Regions from separate parts of the Marinococcus sp. LNHM3E3-2.2 genome, predicted to be linked through region 2. Evidence: riboswitches for the same ligand, from Rfam matches in the RefSeq annotation. Region 2 holds a riboswitch; the other holds the start of a gene.
The links. A riboswitch is a leader RNA that binds a small molecule or an ion and turns the genes downstream of it on or off. The one in region 2 is predicted to bind thiamine pyrophosphate.
Positions count from the first base shown of each region.

Region 1 (7,748 bases), on a different contig from region 2:
ATTGCTTGCTTTCCCGAGAGACATTTTGACCTGGTCAAACATCACCATGGGACTCATATTATCAGCGGTTTTAATGTTTTTGGCCCGTCCGCTGGCTACGTTTTTGTCGACTTCCTTTTTCGGCTATAAACCAAAGCAGAATATATTTTTATCCTGGGCAGGTCTGCGCGGGGCGGTGCCGATTATTTTGGCTACATACCCGATTGTTGCTGGTGTGGAGTCGGGCAGCCAAATTTTTAATGTCGTCTTCTTTATCGTGCTGACGTCTGCGCTGATCCAGGGGGCGACCATCGCTCCATTAGCGAAATGGCTTCACCTATCCGGTCCGCTCCGCGAAGCGCCAACTCATTCCCTGGAGCTCGTATCACTCGGAAAAGCGAACGCAGAAATTATGGAATTTCAAACGAATGAAGCGACGCCGATTGTCGGGCAGACGCTCCAAAGCATTGAATTTCCCGCATCTGCGCTGATCAGCGCGATTGTCCGGGACGATGAACTGGTCACTCCGGTTGGTGAGACAATAATCCAGGCCGGTGATTATTTGTATATTCTTGTATCACGTAAAGAAAAACGTATTTTAAAGCAGATGCTGCGGCACGATTACTGAGAAAAAGCGGCCAGCGTTAAGAGGCATTAAATTTGAGGAAAGAAGGAAGGGCTCCGCATGGGTGTGCTGATCAATGTATTGATCCCAATCATTTTAATATTTACGATTGGCTATTTGCTGCAGAAAAGACAGGCAGTGGATATTCGGCCGGTGTCGGCTGTCGCTCTTTATGTATTGACGCCTGCGCTTGTTTTCCGGACATTCTATGAAAGAGAGCTGAACAGCGATATGCTGTCGATGGCTCTGTTTTCCCTGGTATTTTTAGCGGTTATGACCGGGCTGATCAAATTAGTGTCCTACGTGCGTAAATGGCCGAAAGCTAACGAAACCGGCATGATGCTCTCTACCGTGTTTATGAATGCGGGCAATTACGGTGCTCCGTTAATTGCTTTTGCGTTTGGTGATACAGCCTTTGCCTACTCTATCGTTTTTATGGTCATTCAGACGATGCTGATGAATACTGTAGGCGTCTATATCGCAAACAGTGCCAATATGGATGCGGCTGACGCGTTCCGGACGGTACTGCGGATGCCGGTATTTTATGCACTGCTCGCCGGTATTGTCTTCCAGCTGACCGGGATACCGGTCGGAGCGACCTATTATGAAGCCCTCGATATGCTCGCGAGCGCTGCAATACCGGTGGTTATGATTATCCTGGGGATGCAGCTTGCACGCATATCCGTCAAAAGCATGGATTGGAAGCTTGTTAGTGCAGGTACGTTTTTACGGCTTGTATTCGCGCCGGCTCTCGCTTACGTAATTGCCCTGCTGCTGCAGACCAGCGACACGTTAACGACCGTGCTGGTTGTTTCAACAGCGATGCCGAGTGCAGCAACCATGGCAATGATTTCTGTACAATTTGATTCCAACCCCCAGCTTGTTTCGAGTATTACACTGGTGACGACTATTTTAAGCGTTCCTTCCCTGTGGGTGGTGCTGTCGATTTTCCAGGCATAAAATTCCGCATCGAATTGACGGAAGAAGAGTACCGCGTTATGATATAAATAATACCAACCACTAGGGGTGCCTGTTGGCTGAGACAGCGTAAAGCTGATCCCTTTGAACCTGATCTGGATTATACCAGCGGAGGGAAGTGGGGAAGAGATGCCAATACGACTATCTCCCCCGCTTTCTAAATGAAAGCGGGGTTTTTTGTGGAAAATATTATATTTGCTGGGGGTGCCTGCTGAGGCTGAGACCGGAGAAACATCCGGAACCCTTTGAACCTGATCTGGAGAGCCAGCGGAGGGAAGCAGCCATGTTGAACCTTTTAACAGGCAGCCTCCTTCCTTCTGGAAGGAGGTTTTTTTATGGATTACAAACCGAAGCCGTGTATACATGCGGTATCGCCGCCGGATATAACAGTGGGGGCGTGGGGCGAAAAAACGAGGGAGCTCACAGGAATCGTCGATTACGTGCATATACGGGCGCCTGAATGGACAAAGCGTGAAAAGGAAAGGGCCGTCGAGCTGGCATTAAAAGAAGGAACCGCCCCCGCGCAGCTGATCATAAATAATGAACCGGAGCTTGCTGCTGCATATGGGCTGGCCGGTACCCACCTGCCGGAGCGTCGTACAATCTATCCGGCATCTGTAAGCTGGGGGCAGTCGATACACTCTGTAGAGGCAGCGAAAAGAAGTGAACAGGAGGGGGCATCATGGCTGTATTTTGGTCATGTGTTTGCCTCAGACAGTAAACCTGGAAAGCCGCCGCGCGGAGTCCGGGCGTTGAAAGCTGTGGCGGAAAGCGTCCGCATCCCCGTGATTGCCATCGGAGGAATTGATGCTGACAAGGCAGCAGAAGGTATAAACTGCGGAGCGTCCGGGGTGGCAGCCATTGCATATTTTTATGATGCGGCAGAACCCGGGAAAGCAGCCGAAGAGCTCAGAATCCGGTTAAGGAGTGATGACAATGAAGGCTGATACAGAAGTTCTTATTGTGGGCGCAGGGGTACAGGGATGCTCGCTTGCATATCAGTTAAGCAAACGGGGGCGTCGTGTGATGGTCATCGAAAAAGAAACCATCGCTTCCGGAGCATCAAAAGCGGCTGCCGGTATGCTCGGAGCCCAGTCTGAATGGGAGGGGCCTGGCCTTTTTCAGGAATTCGCCCTGGAAAGCCGGGCGCTGTTTAAAGAACTGGTCCCTGAAGTGGAAGCGATCAGTGGAATGGACGTTTCCTATGTGAACAACGGGATGCTGAAGCCTGTATGGGATAAGGCGGGCGAAAAAAAATACCAGCGCGCTGCAGGAAGCAGCTACGGCGCGGAGTGGCTTTCGCCATATGAAGCACTGCGCAGGGAGCCGGCGCTTTCCGAAAATATACGGGGCGCCTGGTCCATTCCAAAAGACGGCCAGCTTCGTGCCTATGAATGGACAATGGCTCTTGCCAAAGCAGCAAAGGCCCGCGGGACAATGGTACGGGAAAATACTTCAGTGGATCGTCTTTTGGAAGCTGACGGCCGCGTTTACGGTGTGAAAACAAGTGAAGGAGTTGTTGAAGCGGAAGAAGTTGTTTTTACCGGGGGAAGCGCCGGGGCGGAGCTGTTGGATGAGAAGCAGTTCACCCTCTATCCGGTGAAAGGGGAGTGTTTGTCCGTACGCATGCCCCGGGAGAATTTGAGACACACCCTCCACACTCCGCAGGTGTATATTGTTCCGAAAAAGGACGGGGAAATCTTTATAGGCGCTTCAGAAAAACCCGGCGACTCGAGTACAGGTGTCACTGTAGCTTCGGTACAGGAGCTGATGAAAGCAGCTGTGCATTTAGTGCCGGGGCTGAAGCATGCGAATATTGAAAGGCTTTGGAGCGGTGTCCGGCCGCAGACAGGAGACGGGCTGCCATATATGGGACAGACCGAACGGGGTTTGTGGGTAGTGACCGGCCATTACAGAAACGGTATTTTGCTTTCAGCACTGAGCGGAAGCTGGATGGCTGACCGGATCGAGGGGAAAAGCGTTCGCGAGGACTGGAAGCACCTGTTTGCCGTAGATCCTCAAATACGAAAGGGAGGAATTATTCATGCAGATCACGCTTAATGGTCAATTACAGAATATTGAGAACAGTACCACGGTAGCCGATTTACTTGAAGAGCTTCAGATCGCCCACAAAAAAACAGTGGTGGAGCGCAACGGCACTATTGTAATTGAAGAATTTCACCAGCAGGAAGGTTTAATGGACGGGGATAGAATCGAAATCATTCATTTTGTAGGAGGCGGATGAACAAATGCTTAGTATCGGCAATATGACGTTTGAATCGAATTTATTTCTCGGCACCGGGAAATATAAAGACGCCAGGACGCAGCTGCAGGCTGTAGAAGCATCGGAAACAGAGGTACTGACCTTTGCCGTTCGCAGAATGAACCTGTTTGACAGCAGCCAGCCTGATCCATTTGAACAGATGGACGTCTCAAAGTACCGGCTGCTGCCAAATACAGCCGGGGCCAAAACAGCTGAAGAAGCTGTGCGCACTGCGAAGTTGGCAGAGGCGGCCAACATGTGTGACATGATTAAAGTAGAAGTGATCGGCTGCGATAAAACGCTTCTGCCGGATCCCGTGGAAACGCTACGGGCCTCAGAACAGCTGCTGAACGAAGGGTTTACTGTCCTTGCCTATACGTCCGATGACGTTGTGCTCGCCAGAAAGCTTCAGGAGCTTGGGGTTCATGCAGTGATGCCAGGGGCCTCCCCTATAGGCACGGGACTTGGGATCATTAACCCTTACAACCTGTCCCACATTATTGAACAGGCGGAAGTCCCGGTGATTGTAGATGCAGGTATTGGGAGTCCGAAGGATGCTGCTTATGCCATGGAGCTCGGCGCTGATGGTGTCCTGCTGAATACGGCCGTTTCGGGCGCGGGCGATCCTGTAAAAATGGCAGAAGCGATGAAATTGGCAGTGAGGGCCGGAGCGCTTGGCGCAGAAGCAGGGCGCATAGATAAAAAATTCTACGCCCAGGCGAGCAGCCCTTTAGGAGGCCTCAGTATTTGAATACGGAAGAACGTTTTTCCCGGCAGCGGTTATTTCACGGAATCGGCCGAAGGGGACAGAAAAGGCTGCAGGAGGCCCACGTCATAGTAGTAGGTGCCGGAGCTCTCGGGAGTTTAACAGCCGAAACTCTCATACGCGCGGGGATCGGAAAATTAACGTTGATTGACCGTGACTATGTGGAGGAAAGCAATCTTCAGCGTCAGCAGCTTTATACGGAAGCGGACGCAGCGACCTATACGCCAAAAGCAGAGGCGGCGAAAAAACGACTGCTTGATATTCGGAGTGATGCTTCTATTGAAATCATTGTGGGAGAAGCAGATCCGGCCCTGCTCGAAAATTGTATGCCTGCAGACCTTATTATTGACGGACTCGATAATATGGAGACACGGCTGATGATTAATGATACAGCGTTGAAGCACCGAATTCCGTGGATTTACGGAGCCTGTGTGGGCGCCTACGGACTGAGCTATACCGTAAGGCCGGGGCAAGGGCCGTGCCTGCGTTGCCTGATGAAGGGCATTCCGATGGAAGGAGAAACGTGTGATACGGTGGGAATTATAGCTCCGGCTGTTCAATTCGTAAGCGCCACTCAGGTGACCGAAGCGATGAAGCTGCTTACCCATTCCTTTGATCAGCTCCGCGGGACACTGTGGTCGTTTGATGTATGGTCGAACGAAAGCTCTTCCATTCATGTGAACTCGCTGCAGGATAAGCATTGTCCTTCCTGCGGGGAATCGCCAGCTTATCCCGCGCTCGCATGGAGTGGGAGAAGCAAGGCGGAAACGCTGTGCGGCAGAGATGCGGTGCAGGTGAAGCCTCTTCCAGACATGCAGGTATCGCTCGAGCGGACGGCGGACGTTCATAAGCAGCACGTCTCCAAAGCGAATCGGCATCTGCTGGTGTTAAATATTGAAAATAAGCGGCTGGTGCTTTTTAAAGACGGAAGAGCCATCATTCACGGCGTTTCCGGGGAAGTAGAAGCAAGATCGTTATACCAGAGATATATTGGAGGATAAATATTCCTTGTTTCATTTTACGGACGGAGTGGTAATATTCCTTGCAAGGAGGGGGAACTATTGCCTACCGCTCGTATTTTTGTAACCGTAGAAGAAGCACAAAAGGCTGTAGATAAATTAAAGATGCAGGGCATCCAAAGGGAACAGATTTATGCTTTGGCTCTGGAGGCGGAAAAAGCGACTGCAAAAGAATTGAAAGTCAGTGATACAGATGCAGACGTTAAAAGTCCGGTGGAGTTCGTGAAACAGTTCTTCCGCAACGGTGCGTCCGATATTTATGAACGATTAACAAAGCTTGGATACGGTGATAAAGAAGCCCGGGATCTGAGTGAACAGCTGAAGGAACATAATATACTAATTGCCGTGGATGAAGATCCGGAAAAATTCTCTTTTGACAAGTGAATCTTTTCCGGATTTTGTTCAGCTCTGGGGCCCGCGCCGCTAAACAGGCTTCCTCTGCTTTTCGTTGTCCAGCTGCGGATGTTACCAGCTTAATCCATTCGTGATTTCAGATCGTTTGCGACTTCGTCTCAAGCCGACTGAAACCGACGAGCCGTTCAAGCTGGTTCCCAAACACCCTCCGCCCTTCTGTTTTTCTATAAATTTTATGTAATTTTTATGAATTATGGCTGTGATAGCTGCAATGATTAGTTAGTATGATAGAATAACGGTGGTATATAGACAAATAGTTGCGTTAATATAAGGAGAGTGGTATTGTTTCGATGGGAATTCTACTCGGACGTACATATACGACGGCAACTTGCACTCTACGAGGTAGAAATTACCTTATAGATACCCATAGAATTATGTTTGTTTGAATTATCAGATTGTATTAAATGATGTGGAGGTAACTGACGTGAAAATTATTGTTGCAGGTGGAGATGGATTTTGTGGTTGGCCGACCGCGCTTTACTTATCAAAGCAGGGTCATGACGTATCAATTATCGACAGTATGGTACGCAGAAAAATTGATGATGAGCTTCATTCCAATTCGATTACCCCGATTGCAAGCCTTGAAGAGAGGGTGGCGAAGTGGAAAGAGCTGACAGGAAAAGAAATACGTACATACGAAGGGGATCTTCAGCATTACGATTTCCTGCAGCAGGTGATGGAACAGGAAAAGCCGGAAGCATTCGTTCACTTTGCTGAACAGCGTTCTGCGCCTTATTCGATGATAGACCGCGAGCACGCAGTCTACACGCAGGTGAACAACGTAGTAGGGAATTTGAACGTGCTTTACGCTATTAAAGAAATGGCTCCGGAGTGCCACCTGATTAAGCTTGGTACGATGGGAGAATACGGCACGCCGAATATTCCAATTGAAGAAGGGTACCTGGAAGTGGAACATAAGGGCCGCAAAGACCGCCTTCCTTTTCCAAAACAGCCGGGCTCCTTCTATCATTTATCAAAAGTACATGACAGCCATAACATTATGTTTGCCTGCAAAGTATGGGGCATCCGGGCTACTGACTTAAACCAGGGCATCGTTTACGGCCTGGATACGAATGAAACTAACATGGACCCGGTGCTTACCAACCGCCTGGACTACGACGGGGTTTTTGGAACAGCGCTGAACCGTTTTATCATCCAGTCCGCCATCGGACGTAACTTGACAGTTTACGGAAAAGGTGGCCAGACCCGCGGCTTCCTAAATCTTGAAGATACAGTGCGCTGTGTGGAAATTGCAGCAGAAAAGCCGGCTGAGCCTGGAGAGTTCCGTGTATTCAATCAGTTCACTGAAGACTTTTCTGTACTCGAACTCGCTGAACGGGTGAAAAAGGTAGCTGAAGAAGAAGGCTACCACGTAGATGTGGATCATCTGGAAAATCCGCGGGTGGAGCTTGAAGAGCATTTCCTTGAAGCGGTAAACACCAATCTTTTAGACTTGGGACTGGAGCCGCACTTTTTAACAGACGACGTTATCCGCCACATCCTAAAAGCGGTGATTGAACATAAAGAGCGGGTAATCGAAGAAAACGTACTGCCGAGTGTGAGCTGGAAATAAAAACGGGGAGTTGTCTTCTATGAAGATAATGATCATCACCGAGACTTTTCTGCCTTCTACAGATGGAATTGTTACACGATTAACAGCCTGCATACGCTGGCTGCATCGTGATGGTCATGAAGTACAGATTG
Region 1 is NZ_JBQLIC010000004.1:212,033-219,780, forward strand. It holds gene ACTRXF_RS07880 (potassium/proton antiporter) at 1-607, shown strand, start outside; gene ACTRXF_RS07885 (AEC family transporter) at 665-1,564, shown strand; TPP riboswitch at 1,617-1,716, shown strand; TPP riboswitch at 1,773-1,875, shown strand; gene ACTRXF_RS07890 (thiamine phosphate synthase) at 1,918-2,529, shown strand; gene thiO (glycine oxidase ThiO) at 2,519-3,643, shown strand; gene thiS (sulfur carrier protein ThiS) at 3,627-3,827, shown strand; gene ACTRXF_RS07905 (thiazole synthase) at 3,832-4,596, shown strand; gene ACTRXF_RS07910 (ThiF family adenylyltransferase) at 4,593-5,612, shown strand; gene ACTRXF_RS07915 (general stress protein) at 5,673-6,014, shown strand; gene ACTRXF_RS07920 (NAD-dependent epimerase/dehydratase family protein) at 6,469-7,617, shown strand; gene ACTRXF_RS07925 (glycosyltransferase family 4 protein) at 7,637-7,748, shown strand, end outside.
Region 1: another riboswitch for thiamine pyrophosphate. It lies ahead of ACTRXF_RS07890 (thiamine phosphate synthase); the one in region 2 lies ahead of tenA (thiaminase II).

Region 2 (7,748 bases):
ATTCACTGCATTGGCCCAGATACTCCTCCATCGTTGTCACCTCTTCTTCGTTAAGAATCCTTCGGCTGACGGTCAAGAATTTCTTTTAAGACACGGGCATGATTATACGTTTCTTCCTTCGCGGCAAACACGAGCGTCAACTGCTTATTCTGCTCACGTACGGTCTCTTTTAACTGATCGAGAGCTTCAGCCTGTTCGTTATTCTGTTGAAGCTCCTGCTTATACTTCTCTTTGAATTCGTCAAATTTCTCCGGATCGTGGGAGAACCATTGCCGCAGCTCTTTTGAAGGAGCAACGTCCCTGCTCCATTTATCCACTTTAGCTTTTTCCTTTGCTATTCCCCTCGGCCACACGCCGTCGACTAAAATCCGATACCCGTCTTTTTTCTCCGGGTCTTCATAAATTCTTTTCAATTGAATGGCCATCGTTGCCCTCCTTCTGCTTTATTTTTCTTCAAACATAAAGTCTACGACCTTGTTGACGTGCACCTGCATTGTATCTAAAAACGGAATCGAAAAATCTTCTTCAGAAAGAATCATCGGCAGTTCAGTGCAGCCAAGAATCAAGGTATCAAGCCCATGTTGTTCGATCATTTCCCCGGTGATCCGCTCAAATTCTTTTTTCGTCTCAGGATTTACGATACCATTTTCGAGCTCACTGACAATTTTTTCGTGTAAATACTGCTGTGTACTTTCAGCTGGCACATAAATATTCTTTCCATTCGCTTCGAACGGCTTCTTAAAAAAATTCTTTTCCATCGTAAACTTTGTGCCCAGCAGCCCAATGTTTTCGGCGCCCTGATTTTCTGCTGCTTCCACCGCGGCGTCCACGATGCTGAGCATCGGCACCTCGACCTGCTTCTGCACTTCATCGAATACAAGGTGCGGAGTGTTGGCTGCAATAATGATTCCATCAACGTCGAGCAGTTCAAGCTTACGGGCAGCGTTGCCCAGATATTCGATCAGATCGTCCATTCGTTCTTCCGAAATATACGTAAAAATGTTGTACATATTAATGCTATTAATGTACAATTCCGGAAGCACCTGAAGACTATTCTTCTTTTCCTGATACTTTTTAATGATGGATTGATAATATTCCACTGTCGATTCCGGACCGAGGCCGCCGATAATACCTATCTGTTTCATTTTTTCTCCTCCTTCATTAAAGCGTTAATATATATTACCAATATATATTTTAACATATTTAGTGTGCACCTCTATTCACCAGGATGATTGCACAATCCGGCCGCCGAATATATAATAAGTATATTAAATATGTATTTTATGCACGAGCCTATAAAAGAAAGGAATGGACATATGCGAATACTTTTGTTCTATTCCACAATGACTGGAAATACTGAAGACATGGCTATTGATACGGAAGAAGAGCTCATCAACCGCGGGCACGAAGTAGAGCTGATGGATATGATCGCCGATGGCCTTCCAAACGAAGACCCCCTCCCTCACGATCTGCTCATTATGGGTACGTATACGTGGGGTGAAGGTGATATCCCCGAAGAAACGGAAGATTTTCTTGAAGATCTTTTCGCCTATGATATTTCCGGCCTTTCGATTTCCATCTTCGGCTCCGGGGATCACGCGTATGAAAACTTCGCCGGAGCTGTGGATGAGATGATCGAGGAATTCCGCAAACATGGACATAAGGGTGAGATTCCCACCATGAAAGTCGATGTGGATGAAATGGATAACATTGCTGAAGATATTAAAAGCTATGTCGACAGCATCGAAGAAAAGTTTTTAGTGAAATAATGGTCAGCACGAATAACCCCGGGGGCCGTGAGCCTCCGGGGTTACCTTTAATTAATACAGCTGATCTGTCACGGCATTGGCATAAGAAAAACAAAAATCATAAACAATATAAACCCGGCACTGAACCATATGTCCGTTTTTTTATAATTCATCTGTACGTATTCCGTTCTTTCTCTGGAGCCGTCAAACCCTTTCGATTCCATTGCGAGCGCTGTTCTTTCTGCCTTTCGTACAGCCCCTGCCATCAATGGCACGGCCATCTCTTTCCACTCACGCATTTTAGGCTTTTTGCCCATCCCTCTGATTTGCCGGGCTCTCCGGATAACCGCCAGTTCCTCCCGCAGTTGGGGGAGAAAACGGTAGGCGGCCATCATTCCATAACCAATATTTGGAGGCATATGCCATTTTTGTATCAGGCTTATCACTAAACTCACGGGAGAGGTAGTGAGAACAAAAAGAAGCGACCAGGAGGCAAACACCATTGCCCGCAGACCGAGCGAGATCCCTGTTTGAATATTTTCAAGAGCAACCGGCATTTGGAATACGTAGAAAAGAACTGTGGGTCCTCTTTCGTCAGGAAAAACAACCTGAAGCCATATAAAGCTGAACCCAAAGAGCCCAAATGGAAGCATAAGTACGAGCAGCAGCTTTAACGGCACTTTTCCCAAAAAGGCGACGGCAGCAACCGTTAACAGCAAAACGGCAAGCGGGCGCCAAATATCATAAACGAAAATCATGCAGAAAAATACGGTGAAAAGACTTATCAGCTTCAGCGTTGGATGTACGTGCTGCAAAAAAGCGTTCCGAGTCTGGATTTCTTCAAGCATGGCTTACTGCTTTCTTTTTCTTTAAGCTCATAAGCTTTACTACCGGCGGGCGGACACCGATTTTAGCTAAATCCATACTCCCACTGAAAAATGCTTCCACGCCGTCATCACAGGCAAGTGTTCGTTCCGCCAGCGCCAAAACCCGTCCAGCTTTTGTATAGACCAGATCCATATCATGCGTCAGCCAGAGAACCGCTTTTCCACGTCGCCGGCACTGCTCAAGCACTTCAAATAAAGCATCGGTATTTCGCTTATCAAGACCAAACGCCGGCTCATCCAAAATTAATACGGACTGGTTGTTCGTTACCATGACTGCCACCGAAAGGCGCCTTTTTTCTCCCTGGCTGAGCTGAAATGGATGATTCTTTCGAATATGTCCGAGCTGAAATTGAATCAGCAGTTCATTTGTCTGCTGATCAATATCTTTTTCGCACCACCCTTCCATTTCCATTCCGTAGCGTATTTCTTTTTCCACGGTCTGTGCTACAAACTGATGCTCGGGCTGCTGAAAAACAATTCCGAAGGTTTTAGCAATTTCGTACGGCTTCAGACTGGCAATATCTTCTCCGTTAACATATATAGAGCCGCTTTTAAGAGATTCCCATCCAGTGAGGACACGTGCGAGCGTGCTCTTTCCTGCTCCGTTTGCACCGACTAGAGCAGTCATTTCCCCTGGGTACAGGGAAAAAGATACGTTTTCGAAAACCGTTTGCTCGCCATAGGCAAAGGCCGCCTGCTTCACCTCCAGAACAGGTGGTTCAAGTGAAGGAGCACTTATCTTTTTCGGCTGCGGCAGAGATGCAAGAACTGCTGCAGCGGAATAATCCGCTGCAAACCTTTCCCATTCCCCTAAAGTAATGGGAAGAGCAGATTTGGGATTCTCTGACTTTTTCAGTAATTTCTTTCCGGCTTCTGCAGGAGCCGGCAGCCATACTCCTTCTGCTTCGAGTACGGCTGCATGAGAATTGAATATACGTGCCGGGCTTCCATCCGCAGACACCTGGCCATCGTGGTTCAATACGATCACCCGGTCTACCCACTCCATTACTTCATTTAATTGATGCTCAATCAAAACCAGTGTTTTATCACTATCTGCTGCAATGCGGCCAAGAAGCGAAGCCACTGCTTGCCGGCTTACCGGATCGAGCTGGGAGAGCGGTTCATCCAGAATCCATATCCGCGGATTCACAGCAGCTAAACAGGAAACAGCTATTTTTTGCTTCATCCCGCCGGACAGTGTGTCGATACGGGCATCAATGCAGTGAAGCATATCTGTAAATTGTAAGGCTTCGTGCACGCGGGCCTCGATATCACCTGCAGGCACCCGCAGATTCTCAAGCGTGAATACAAGCTCTTCCCGAACAGTTGGCATGCAGAACTGGGTATCCGGGTCCTGGAACAAAAGCGCCGCCTGCCTGGCGGCCTCCGTAATACTTTTCACCGCCGGATTTTCCCCAAACACGCTCAGACCGCCCGAAACCTCCGCCTCCACAGAACGCGGAAGAATTCCCTGGATAGCGAGAGCAAGCGTACTTTTGCCTGAACCACTCGGACCGAGCAGCAGCACGTTTTCCCCAGTACATATTTCTGCTGAAAAACCTTCTATCGAAGGCTTAGCAAAAGGGTACGCAATGGTCAATTTGTCTGCGTAAATCATACAGCATCCTTCTGCTGGCCGAGACGGTATTGACGGCCAAGGGCGAAGCGGTCAAGCACTCCAGTCTTTACCAGCGCATCCGCAAAGCTTTTCCCTGCCCATCCGGCTAAAAGAGCGCCGCTTATAAGCATGGTTACCAGCATAAATACAACAACAGAACCTGCGTACTGGCTGAATCCATAAAGGACATACTGGGTTAAAAATGCAGCAAACGTTCCGGCCGACCCGGCAAGCATTAATACTGGCAGACGGAACACCCGGTAGAAAAACAGAGCGAAAATCAATTCTGCAGCGAGCCCCTGGGTGAAGCCGAGCACGAGCACTGCTCCTGCACTGACAGACCCCGCCATAACTTCAGTGCCGGCCGCAATAAGCTCTGAAAGCAGCGCCGCTCCCGGTTTTTGAACGATATAGGCACAAATCACAGGCGCAAGGATCCAGAAGCCCGCCATCAGGCCTCCTCCAACTGGACCGAAGATGCCGGTAACCATTTGTCCCAGCAGCACCCAAAGAAGATAAAGGACGCCGAGAACTGCTGAAATAAACGAGATGACGACAATATCCCGGAGGTTTAAGCGTTTGTTTATCATTAGACTTTTTCCCCGTCTGTTAACGTTCTGGCAAAGGGCCAGTCTTTTGCATAATAAGCGTCCTCAAAAAACATATACTCAAGCTGGCATCCTTCCATAAACAACGTCCGCCAGCGCTGTTTTTCTTCTTCTGTGACTGTTTCTGCCAGTTCATCGAGGCGGTCAATATATTTGTACATTTCCCGTTCCTCACGGTCCCCGTAAAAACGAATCCAGTCATTGAACGGATGGGTTTCGTCCGGCTGCACTTCCTCCATCAGCCTTTCACCCACATACAAATACACCCACGGGCAGGCAAGCGTTACCGCAATTACATCACCAAGTGTTCCTTTTTCGGCATGGTGCAGCATGTGAAGCACGTAATGCTGAGATACCGGAGCAAGCGCATAGCCCTGCAATTCCTCATAGCCCACGCCCGCCTGCTCACACAAATTATGATGCGGGTGCGTTTCGCTGTTTAAAACAAAATCAATGGTATCTTTAAACATAACCATGTCTTCTCTTGACGTACACTTTGTTACCCCAATTGCTTTTGCCTTGATCATGGCGTTTAAGTATTCAAAATCCTGCTTCACGTAATGGATAAGAGATGCTTTTGGGAGCTCCCCTTTCCCGATACCCTGTACAAACGGATTTCTCCAGCAGGCTTCAAAAATGTGCTCTGTGTCCTGCCATAAAAGCTCTGAAAATTTCATTGTAACTTCCTCCTTTAAATTAGGAGGGAACCACTACGGGCAGTCAGGACCAATGGGGTAAAAAAAGCCACTCCATTGGTGGAGTGGCTTAGAATAAACGTCCTCTATGGTAAAGCTTGTGCTTTTGAAATAGACGTATTCTGCCGTCTCCACTTTCCTACGCTGGCCTTAACCAGATCAGGTTCAAAGGGATTAAGGTTAGTCCTTATCTCAGCCGCTTTCGGCACCCCTAGTGGATTCCCTATTAAGTTGTCTACACTTTATCATATTATGTCAGGAAGTCAAAGGTGATTTTTATAATCCGCCTTCTCCCTCTGAGCAAAAATCTGCATTCAAAAACCCTGCAGGCCTATGCCAGCAGGGTTTTTCTGCATATTACGCGCGGTTAGCCACAGCCCGCGTTTCCTGATAAAAACGTTCGAATTCGGCTACGACATTATCAAGAAAATCAATCGTGCCCTGATCTGTTAAATCTCCGTTTTCATTCATTTTTTCATGGACGGCTCCGATCAGTACTTCATTTCCAGGCAGTACTTTTGCACTCATACCGGGAGCGCTCAGAATCTGTCGAAGATGCATCTGCGCTTTCACTGTGCCCAGGCCTCCAAGAGAAGCTCCTACAAGCATGGTTGGTTTGCCGGCAAAGTCGTAATCGACCCGGGAGTTCCAGTCAAGAGCATTTTTAAGCACGCCGGAAATCGAACCGTTATATTCCGGAGTGGCGATAAGCACGGCGTCCGCTTCACGTACAGAACGCTTGTATTCCTGCACATAGTCCGGAGCGTTGCTTTCCTCATCCTGATCATAGTGCGGAAGATCGCGGATATCTAAAATATCAATATCCATGATGTCACTGTAACGATCCTGCATGTACTCCACTAACTTTCCGTTAAATGATTCCTGGCGAATACTTCCTACGATAGCTGCTACTTTCATTTGAACTTTCATCCTTTCGTGTTGAACTTCATTTACATATCATACACGCACGTTACTGGCTGTTTCAAGTTATCTGCTTACTTTTTGTAAGTGCCTGATGCAGAGCTGTGTTCTTTTTCTGCACACGCTCCTCCCAGTATTCCCTGTCCCAGTCCGCAAGCTGTTCCGGAGCGACCGCCTGCTCCATGTAACGGGAAAATGAATCCACTTCCTTTAACACAGACGGATCTCCTGTTTTCACGAGCATCGTCAGTGCTTCCATGCAGGCTCCCATTACCGAAATATCTTCGTAACCGTACAATCTCACCTGATAAAAGCTTTTATATAAATACTCCCTAAAGGGTTTTACAGGCATGAATAACCGCAGCTCATTCTGATTGTCAGCGAAGTATTGGTCATTTTTGTGTTCATGGCTGAGTTCGGAAAGCAGTGCCCCAATACGGTTGATGCAGTTCGCTGCTGTGTGTGGATCATTGATTGCAGGCGAAATGGCCCGCAGCGCTATTTCTACAATTTTCTGCATGGAGAATTCAATGTCCTGAACATTGCTTCTCTCTTCTCCTACTAATAAAAAACTTCTCAATATTTTCGAGGATAAACTATGCTTTGACCAATAGCGAAATAAAGGCTCTCCCTGATGAACGTAGTCTCCTACCTGGAACAGGCATTCGACCACGGCTCCCTGCTGCCTGGCCCATTCAATCAGTTCAGGCATTTTCACCATATTGGTATACCCCGACCGTTCGGCATAAACGATTGCTTCTTCGTCATTTCGAAAATCATCGCTCCATTCGCTGAAGCTGTGCACCCCCGAATAAGTGTAGGCATCCCGGATCACCCTGGAGGCATCAGATCTTATATGGCTGATCAAATGATTCACCTGCAGCCACTGGGTGGAGTGATAAATAAAGATAATAAAAAAAGCCAGACAGCCAAGCGCCACAAGAACTGTCAGCATTGGCATCAAAATTTGGCTACTGCCTTCGCTCGAAAAAAGCAGCATATTTACCAGAGTAAATAATACCCCAAACGTAAATACCCCAAGTGTATGCTGCGTCGTCGGGCTTTTCATGAAATCCTGCAGAGCCCTTGGGGTAAACTGTGTGGCATACGTGGTCAGAACGACCATAATCGAAGAAAAACTTATGGTTGTCAACGTCAGCAATGCCGTCACTAATGCACTGTATAAAGAAGTAGCAGTGTTATTTTCCACGATCAGCATAGAAGGCATATTATTGTAAACCGGCCGCAGCACCTGCTGATCCATGATAGAA
Region 2 is NZ_JBQLIC010000023.1:9,329-17,076, forward strand. It holds gene ACTRXF_RS15825 (DUF488 domain-containing protein) at 51-425, opposite strand; gene ACTRXF_RS15830 (aspartate/glutamate racemase family protein) at 444-1,145, opposite strand; gene ACTRXF_RS15835 (flavodoxin domain-containing protein) at 1,317-1,769, shown strand; gene ACTRXF_RS15840 (energy-coupling factor transporter transmembrane component T family protein) at 1,838-2,596, opposite strand; gene ACTRXF_RS15845 (ABC transporter ATP-binding protein) at 2,589-4,253, opposite strand; gene ACTRXF_RS15850 (ECF transporter S component) at 4,250-4,843, opposite strand; gene tenA (thiaminase II) at 4,843-5,538, opposite strand; TPP riboswitch at 5,676-5,779, opposite strand; gene ACTRXF_RS15860 (NADPH-dependent FMN reductase) at 5,914-6,474, opposite strand; gene ACTRXF_RS15865 (DUF2254 domain-containing protein) at 6,539-7,748, opposite strand, start outside.